4 regions of the Kitasatospora sp. NPDC001309 genome follow, and region 2 is predicted to be linked to each of the others. Evidence: riboswitches for the same ligand, from Rfam matches in the RefSeq annotation. Region 2 holds a riboswitch; each other region holds the start of a gene.
What was found. A riboswitch is a leader RNA that binds a small molecule or an ion and turns the genes downstream of it on or off. The one in region 2 is predicted to bind cyclic di-AMP.
Positions count from the first base shown of each region.

Region 1 (2,192 bases), on a different contig from region 2:
AGCGCGAATACGAGACGTACCCGTGGACCACGACGACCGAGCGGAGAACGGCAGCGGCCGGCCCGGCCGTACGAGAGGTTGTCCCGTACGGCCGGGCCGGCCTTGGGCGTGTCCCGCGCCCAGGTCCACCGGTGCGGCGATCACCCGGTCGAGCGGTCACCCGACATGACCATCCCGGGCGTCGATTCGCCCCGCACCAGCGGTGGTTCACACGTTCCTGCGGAAGGCCCCGGAGGGTCAGAGCGCGACGCCGTGCGCCCGCAGGTAGGCGACCGGGTCGATGTCCGAGCCGTACTCGGAACCGGTACGGATCTCGAAGTGCAGGTGCGGGCCGGTCACGTTGCCGGTCGCACCGGAGAGGCCGAGCTGCTGGCCGGCGGTGACGGTCTGACCGACGCTCACGCCGATCGAGGACAGGTGCGCGTACTGGGCGTACTTGCCGTCGGCGAGCTTGATCTCGACCTCGTTGCCGTAGGCGCCGTCGCTGCCGGCCTTCACCACGACACCGTTGGCGACGGCGCGCAGCGGGGTGCCGGTGGAGGCGACGAAGTCCTGGCCGGTGTGGTGGCCGGAGGCCCACATCGAGCCGGCCACGCCGTAGGCCTCGCCCAGCACGGGGTTGGCGAGCGGGGCGACGTAGCCGGAGGTGGCGGCGACCGGGGCCGCGGTCACGGCCTGGGCCGGGGCGGCGGTCTGAACCTGGGTCTGCACCTGGGCGCCGGGCTTGGCGGCCTCGGTCCGGACCTGCACCTGGGAGTCCGCGGCAGCGGAGGTGTCCTGGGTGACCGGCGCGGCGGACTTCGCCGGAGCGGCCGGCTTGGCCGGGGCGGCAGGCTTCGCCGGAGCGGCGGCGTGACCGGCGAGGGCCAGCTGCTGACCGGGGAAGATCAGGTTCGGGTCGGCGCCGACCACCGAGCGGTTCTGCTCGTACAGCGCGTGCCAGCCGCCCTCGACGTTCTTGGCGTCGGCGATCTTCGACAGGGTGTCACCGCTGACGACGCGGTAGCTCTGCTGGGCGGCCGGGGCGGCAGCCGGAGCGGCGGCCCCGGAAGCGGCCGGGGCGGTGGTGGCCGCCGGGGCGGTGTGCGCCTGGGCGCTCATCGCGGTCACGAGCGGCAGGACGAACGAGGCCCCGGTGACGGCGGTGGCGATGCCGATGCGGGCGGCACGGGGCAGGGCGATACGACGAGCCTGTGCAGGCATGGAATTTTCCTCTCCGACGCCTGCGAGGTGAGCTGTCGGGTTCGGGCTGGAGTTGCCCGGCCGCATGTGCGGCTTCACCCCAAGCCGGCCCTGGTGGTCCGCGCCCGAAAAGGCGCGAACTCCGGTCCGGCGACTTACCTGTGGGTCCCCCGCTCCTGCCGTACAGAGTTCGGTGCGAGCCACCGGGCAGCGGCAGGACTCGGCGTTCCACCCGGTGGATCCGTCCGGACTGGCCGGGCGGTCGCTGAACTAAAACTCATCCGTTCGGGTGAAGCAATGTCGATCTCTTGAATCGGCAACAACCCCCGCGGCCCCGTCACCCTCCGAATGATCCCTTGCACGCTCCGTGCACGATCCATTCACCCGGCGCCACTGATCCACCACCCTGCGCCGCCGGGACCACCCCCGTGCGACCGTCCGTTCACGCACCGCCACCGACCGACACACCACCCGGTGACCCTTGTCACGTACGCCCCGGCGGGCGCAGGATTCGGCCCGTGGCCACCTCTCAAGCCGGCACTCTGCGCCTGGGCACCGCGCAGGGCCGCTGGGTACTCCTCGCGACAGTGCTCGGCTCCAGCATGGCGATGCTCGACGGCACCGTCGTCAACGTCGCCCTGCCCCGGATCGGCGCCGACCTCGGCGCCTCCCTCGCCTCCCTGCAATGGACCCTGAACGCCTATCTGCTCACCCTGGCCGGCCTGATCCTGCTCGGCGGCGCCCTCGGCGACCGCTACGGACGGCGCCGGGTCTTCCTGATCGGCGTGGTCTGGTTCGCCGTCGCCTCCGCGGCCTGCGCCGCGGCCCCGACCATCCACGTGCTGATCGCCGCCCGCGCCGTCCAGGGCATCGGCGGCGCGCTGCTCACCCCGGGCTCGCTCGCCATGCTCCAGGCGGTCTTCTACCCGGACGACCGCTCGGCGGCGGTCGGCCTCTGGTCCGGCCTGGGCGGGGTGTCGGCGGCCGTCGGCCCCTTCCTCGGCGGCTGG
Region 1 is NZ_JBIAXC010000017.1:36,989-39,180, reverse strand. It holds gene ACFY2K_RS18830 (peptidoglycan DD-metalloendopeptidase family protein) at 238-1,203, opposite strand; cyclic di-AMP (ydaO/yuaA leader) riboswitch at 1,206-1,388, opposite strand; gene ACFY2K_RS18825 (MFS transporter) at 1,701-2,192, shown strand, end outside.
Region 1: another riboswitch for cyclic di-AMP. It lies ahead of ACFY2K_RS18830 (peptidoglycan DD-metalloendopeptidase family protein); the one in region 2 lies ahead of ACFY2K_RS41600 (NlpC/P60 family protein).

Region 2 (2,192 bases):
GAGCGCTCCGACCAGCTCCGCAAGCAGGCCGACCAGCTCCAGGACCAGGTGGCCCGCAGCCAGGACCAGATGAGCCAGCTCCAGGTGGGCCTGGCCCAGGTCGCGGGCGAGCAGTACCGCACCGGCGGCATCGACCCGTCCGTCCAGCTGATGCTCTCCTCCGACCCGTCCGGCTACCTGGACAAGGCGTCGAGCGTCCAGCAGGCCAGCACCACCCAGACCGAGGCGCTCAAGGGCCTGCTCGACCAGCAGCGCCGGCTGGACCAGGAGAAGGCCGAGGCGGCCGCCGTGCTCGCCTCCCTGGACTCCACCACCAAGGACCTCAACCAGGCCAAGGCGGACGTCAACACCAAGTTGAAGACCGCCCAGGACCTGCTGAACTCGCTCAGCGCCGCCGACCGGGCCGCGCTCCGGGCCCAGCAGCAGCAGGACGACCGCGCCTCCCGCGGCGCCGACCGGGTCGACCTCAGCAACCTGCCGCCGGCCAGCGGCTACGCCGCCGTGGCGGTGGCCAAGGCGATGAGCAAGCAGGGTTCGCCGTACGTGTGGGGCGCCACCGGGCCCTCCACCTTCGACTGCTCGGGCCTGATGGTCTGGGCGTACGGCCAGGCCGGCGTCTCGCTGCCGCGCACCTCGCAGGAGCAGGGCCACATCGGGACCGCCGTGACGCTGGCCACCGCCCAGCCGGGTGACCTGGTGATCTACGGCGGCGACATGCACCACGTCGGGATGTACATCGGCAACGGCATGGTGGTCCACGCGCCGCACACCGGTGACGTGGTGAAGGTGATGAAGGCCGACGCGATGTCGATCAACACGATCCGCCGGATCTGACGCTCCGGTACCTCCCCGAGGGGCCGGTTCCGGCCCTGTGATCCGCGCCACCTCCGGTCGGGGGTGGCGCTCCGGGTTTGCGGACCGGGCGGGCCGGAGGGTGAGAGTCGATCAGCTTTGCGTGCGCCGGTGATCACCATCAGTCATTTTCACAAAAGAACATGGGTAATCTTCCGTCTTTTTTCTGACAAGGATTTGAACGGATCACGGTTCAGTTACTAGGGTCGTGCTCCGAACCACCGCACAGTCGATCACCCAGCCTGGGTGGCGGCGGTGGTTACCGCCGAGTTCGCGAAACAGCGGGGCAGGTCGAAGCGACTGCCCGACAGGGGAGCCCAGTAGTCGGGGGCGCTGTGGAGCGGAGCCGGGGAACCACACGTTCCTCCGGGGTGAATCGGCGCCAGGTCGGCCGTAGGTGAGGCCGGTGAGGCGTCGTAGGGCATGCTTCCGGCCCGAACCCGTCAGCTCACCCGGTAGGCGGCGTAGGAAGAAGGAGTCCGCCTTCGTGGCGTCCCATCGTCGTCCCAAGCCCGCCAGCCGTACCCGCGTCTCGATCCTGACCGGTTTCGCCGCCGCCGCCGTCGCGCTCTCCGCGCAGTCCGGCGCGCACGCCGACCCGCAGCCGACCAAGGACCAGGTCAAGGAGCAGGTCGACCAGCTCAACGAGCAGGCCGAGCAGGCGACCGAGAAGTACAACGCCGCGCAGGAGAAGCAGCAGGAGCTGGAGAAGCAGGTCTCCGGCCTCCAGGACCAGGTGGCCCGCCAGCAGGCCCAGGTGACCGACCTCCAGGGCGGCCTGGCCGAGATCGCCGGCGAGCAGTACCGCAACGGGGGCATATCCCCGACGGTCCAGCTGATGTTCTCCTCCAGCCCGGACAACTTCCTCAACCAGGCCGGCGCGCTGAACCAGGCGGGCAGCACCCAGAAGAACCAGCTCAAGCAGCTCCAGGACCAGCAGCGCAAGCTGGACCAGGACCGCACCGAGGCCCAGGGCAAGCTCGGCGAGCTGGAGTCCACGACCCAGCAGCTGAAGGCCTCCAAGGACGAGGTCCAGAACAAGCTCAAGGCCGCCCAGGACCTGCTCAACACGCTGACCGAGCAGGAGCGCCAGGCGATCAAGGCGGCCGAGGACAAGGCCGCCGCCGACGCCAAGGCCAAGGCGGACGCCGCCGCGAAGGCCGCCGCCCCGGACCGCGCCTCGCGCGACAGCAGCCGCAGCGACCTCGGCTCGGGCTCCACCGCCGCGCCGGTCAAGATCGCCCCGGGCAGTTCGCACGGTGCCGCCGCGCTGGCCGCCGCCGCCACCAAGGTCGGCAGCCCGTACGTCTGGGGCGCCACCGGCCCCAGCTCCTTCGACT
Region 2 is NZ_JBIAXC010000077.1:12,046-14,237, reverse strand. It holds gene ACFY2K_RS41605 (NlpC/P60 family protein) at 1-834, shown strand, start outside; cyclic di-AMP (ydaO/yuaA leader) riboswitch at 1,174-1,329, shown strand; gene ACFY2K_RS41600 (NlpC/P60 family protein) at 1,340-2,192, shown strand, end outside.

Region 3 (2,192 bases), on a different contig from region 2:
AGGCCCGTACGGTCAGCGCGTTGAGGTCCATCACGTGACTGACGGTGATCCCGCTCTGCTCCGTCCAGCTGATGAAGTAGATCTCCGGCGCGACCTCGGCGACGTGCAGCCGCACGTCCTCCCACTGGCCCGCCGACTCACCGAGGCCCTCCCAGCGCAGCCGGGTGCCGTCGGCCGAGTAGGAGTTGCGGAAGGCCGCGCCGTTGTCGGCCCGGAAGACGTAGGTACGGCCGGCGAAGGCGGGCAGGGACGCGGTCATGGTGGGGCGGAACCTCTTCTCTGGAACGGGGGACGGGTCGTACGGCTCCGGCCGGTGCTCTTGTGCACCGCGGAAAATCCCAGGGCTCCAATTTATCCGATGGGGCGGACTCGGGCGGCTCCACGCCACGGCGGTCACACACGGTCCGCCACCGCCGCGCCGCGCACCGTGTGTGACCCCCATCCCGGGCGGGCCCGGCGGGGCCGCGGGTCGGCGTCGGCTCCATTGATCAACTCGGCCGCCACGCAGCGTCGTTGATCGACACCACTGTGAGCTGCGCGACAACCGGCCCCATGAGGTTGTCCGTCCACGGACGGCCTGCCTAGCCTGCAGTCGTCGTCCGCTGTCGCGGACCCCGCCGCCGGGACGCCGAGTCCCGTCCACCCGCCGGCGAGTACCCGAGCACCACAGCGGACGGGAGCGGGGGAACCAAGGTCAGCGCCCGGCCCGTACGCACCAGCGTGCGGGGCGTGGCTAGGGGTGAAGCCGCTCCACAGGCGGCCGGGCAACTGCAGCCCGAATCCGACAGCTCACCTCGCAGGCGTGGCAGAGGACCCCCATGCACCAGCCTGCCCGGCGCCGTCGCGCGCCCCGCCACGCCCGTCCGTCCCACCGCGGCCGCAACGCCGCCCTCGCCACGACCGGGGCGCTCGCCATCACCGGCGCCGGCCTGCTCGGCCTGCCGTCCGTCTCCGGCGCCCAGGCCGCCACCGGCCCGACCGTCACCCAGGACCGGCTCGCCCCCGCCACCATGGTCGCCGGCAGGGCCGGCACCGCCTCGCTGGCCCTGCACTCCTCGTCCTGCTTCACCGCCAAGACCGTCGGCGTCGGCGTCCGTGACGCGCGCGGCACCAACCTGGACTTCCCGGGCAACGCGAGCAACGTGCAGATCTGCCCCGGCGGACTCACCTACACCAGCGCCGCCCGCACCCTGGCCGCCGGGGCGTACACCCAGTTCGGCTTCTGGCAGGACCTCGGCGGCGCCTGGCACAACCTGCCCTCGCAGCAGCTGGTGGTCTCGGCCACGGGTTCGCCCACGCCGGCTCCGTCCCCGACGGCGACCCCGACGGCGAAGCCCACCCCCTCCCCGACCGCGACCGCGAGCCCGACGGCGAAGCCCACCGCGACCGCGTCCCCCACCGCGAGCCCGACCGCGACGCCGACCCCCACCGCCACGGCCACCCCGACGACCCCGGCGCCGTCCTCCCCGATCGCCGGCAAGTCGCTGACCTGGTCCGACGAGTTCAACGGCCCGATCAACTGGGGCCAGCGCTGGGTCGGCGACAAGAGCACCTCGTACAAGTACGGGAACCACAACCCGGACGACAACAAGCTCGACTGGCTGAACAAGGACAACGTCACCGTCGCGAACGGCGTCGCCACCTTCACCGCCACCCCGGGCGGGCCGACGCTGGAGAACGGCAAGCAGTCCTGGAACACCGGCTTCCTGACCACCGAGGGCTCCGCCGAGGGCTTCCAGGTCAAGACCGGCGACTACGCCGAGACCCGGGTCAAGCTGCCCGCCGGCACCGGCGCCTGGCCCGCCCTGTGGACCTGGAAGAACGGCAACGGGGAGATCGACTCCTTCGAGTACCACCCCGACAACCCGAACCTGCTGGAGCTGACCAACCACGTCAACCCCGGCAACCCCGACTACTACACCGACGCGAGCGCCATCGGCACCGACCAGTGGGTGACCATCGGCACCTACTACGGCGCCAACTCGGTGGACTGGTACGTCAACGGCGTCAAGGTGTTCTCGGACGGCAAGGGCGTCGGGGCCAACTTCTCGGCGTACCTGATCCTCAACCTCTCGGTGAGCGCCGGCAAGTACCACCCGGCCCCGCAGGGGAACACCCCGATCACCATGGCCGCCGAATACGTCCGCGTCTACCGGTAACCACGAGCCCGCCCCACCGGTCATCGGAGGCCC
Region 3 is NZ_JBIAXC010000004.1:95,828-98,019, reverse strand. It holds gene ACFY2K_RS05780 (MoaF N-terminal domain-containing protein) at 1-259, opposite strand, end outside; cyclic di-AMP (ydaO/yuaA leader) riboswitch at 704-811, shown strand; gene ACFY2K_RS05775 (hypothetical protein) at 819-2,159, shown strand.
Region 3: another riboswitch for cyclic di-AMP. It lies ahead of ACFY2K_RS05775 (hypothetical protein); the one in region 2 lies ahead of ACFY2K_RS41600 (NlpC/P60 family protein).

Region 4 (2,192 bases), on a different contig from region 2:
GCACCGTCGCGGAGCTGCTGGAGGCGGCCGCCGAGGCCGGACTGCCGACGCCCGTGGTGGTGCCGCTGGTCCCGGGCCCGCACGACTTCCTGACCGGGCTTCACGCCCTCGCCGCCCAGTACGGCGCGACCGTCACCGACGCGCTGGGCCCGCACCCGCTGCTGGCCGAGGCCGTCCACGTCCGGCTGTCCGAGGCCGGGCTGGCGCGGGCCGACCGGGCCCGGCTGTTCGCCATCGCGACCGCCGCGGACGGCGTGGTCCTGACCACCGTCGGCGGCGAGGACGCGGCCGCCGCGGCCGGGATCACCGGCGTGCTGCTGGCCGCCCGACTGGCCGTGCCGGTCGTCGCCGCCGCGCTCGACGTGCCCGGCTCCGTCGCCGCCGCCGTCGGCCACCTCCGGGAGACCGGCTCCGAGCGCCCGGCCCTGGCCCCGCTCGTCATCGGCCCGGAGGCGGACCCGGAGCTGCTCGCCACGGCCGCCGAGGAGACCGGCTGCCCGTCGGCCGCGCCGCTGGGCGCCTACCCGACGGTCGGCCAGCTGATCGCCTCCACCTACCTGGCCGCCCTGCCGGTGCCGACGGCGGAGGAGCTCGCCGAGGCCGAGGCGGAGGCCGCGGCCGCCGTCGGGGCCGGGGAGGGCTCCCGACGCGCCCACGCGGCCGCCGAAGGGCCCGTGGAGGGCTAGCACGACCCACTGAACGCCCGTCGGCCACCGCCGGCGGACCCGCACTGCCGAAAGGGCCCGGAACGACCTCGTTCCGGGCCCTTTCGGCGTGTTCCGATTCACCCCGCTGGTGCGCTAAGCGGGCAATGCGGCGCAATGTCCGTTTCCAGCTCATTTGTCAATGGACACTCGGCGAATGACGGGCGCGTTCCCCAGCGCGCGATTCACTACCGCTCCCCCGCGCCTCGGGCGCGCGCCCCTTGTGCCCCAACGCTCCGTCACCTCTTTTCTGAGGCGGAGCCAGTTATGAGAATCCGCTGCGATATTGCCGGAAAACGATCATTTACGATCATGAATTACGGCCCATTTGACGTTTTCCACTAAACCGTGATGCGCATCACAGGTATTTGCAGTTTTAACTTAAGTCTGCTTAACGTGCTCCCCGTTCGTGACCACACGGACCCAGTTCATCCGCGACGCCGAGTCCTGCCGTCGGATGTCCTGGCAGCGCGAAATCGCATCACGGCAGGAGCGGGGGAACCACAGGTAAGTCGCCCCGGACCGTTTTCCGGAACGGTCCAGGGCTAGGGGTGAAGCCGCGCCCACAGCGCGGCCGGGCAACTCCAGCCCGAATCCGACAGCTCACCTCGCAGGCGTGGGAGAGGACCGCGTCTTCATGCTGCCTTCCAACGGCAACCGCCTGTCCAGCCGCACCCGTCGCGTGATCGCCGCCCTCGGCGTCGCCGGCGTCGGCCTCACCGTCCCCTGCCTCACCACCGGCACCGCGAACGCCGCCTCCGTCGCCACCTGGGACAAGGTCGCCCAGTGCGAGAGCAGCGGCAACTGGAGCATCAACACCGGCAACGGCTTCTACGGCGGCCTCCAGTTCACCTCCAGCACCTGGGCCGCCTTCGGCGGCACCAGCTACGCCCCGCAGGCCGACCAGGCCACCAAGGACCAGCAGATCTCCGTCGCCGAGAAGGTCCTTGCCTCGCAGGGCCCCGGCGCCTGGCCGGTCTGCTCCGTCCAGGCCGGTCTGACCAAGGGCGGCGCCGCGCCCACCGTCGACACCTCGGCCGGCTCCACCGCGGCCAAGCCCGCCGCCAAGCCGGCCGCCCCGAGCAAGCCGGCCGCGAAGCCCGCCGCCCCCGCGCAGGACCAGGCCCAGGCCTCCGACGACGCCGCGGCCGCCTCCGCCCCGTCCGCCGACAGCACCTGGGCCCAGAAGCGCCAGGCGCAGGCCCAGGCCGGCGGCTACACCGTCGTCGACGGCGACTGGCTGTCCTCGATCGCCGACAAGCACAACGTCCAGGGCGGCTGGCAGCGGCTGTACGACCTCAACCGCAGCACCCTGACCGAGGGCCCGGACACCATCTACCCGGGCCAGCAGCTGACCTTCGGTGACGGCACCTCGGCCCAGGCCGACGGCTCCGCCGCCAAGTCCGGCTCGGACTTCACCTGGTTCGACCGCTCGAAGAAGGCCGGCCAGGCCTCGAACGGCGGTGCCGTGAACGCCAAGCCGACCGC
Region 4 is NZ_JBIAXC010000034.1:103,786-105,977, reverse strand. It holds gene ACFY2K_RS29525 (hypothetical protein) at 1-686, shown strand, start outside; cyclic di-AMP (ydaO/yuaA leader) riboswitch at 1,164-1,334, shown strand; gene ACFY2K_RS29520 (transglycosylase family protein) at 1,342-2,192, shown strand, end outside.
Region 4: another riboswitch for cyclic di-AMP. It lies ahead of ACFY2K_RS29520 (transglycosylase family protein); the one in region 2 lies ahead of ACFY2K_RS41600 (NlpC/P60 family protein).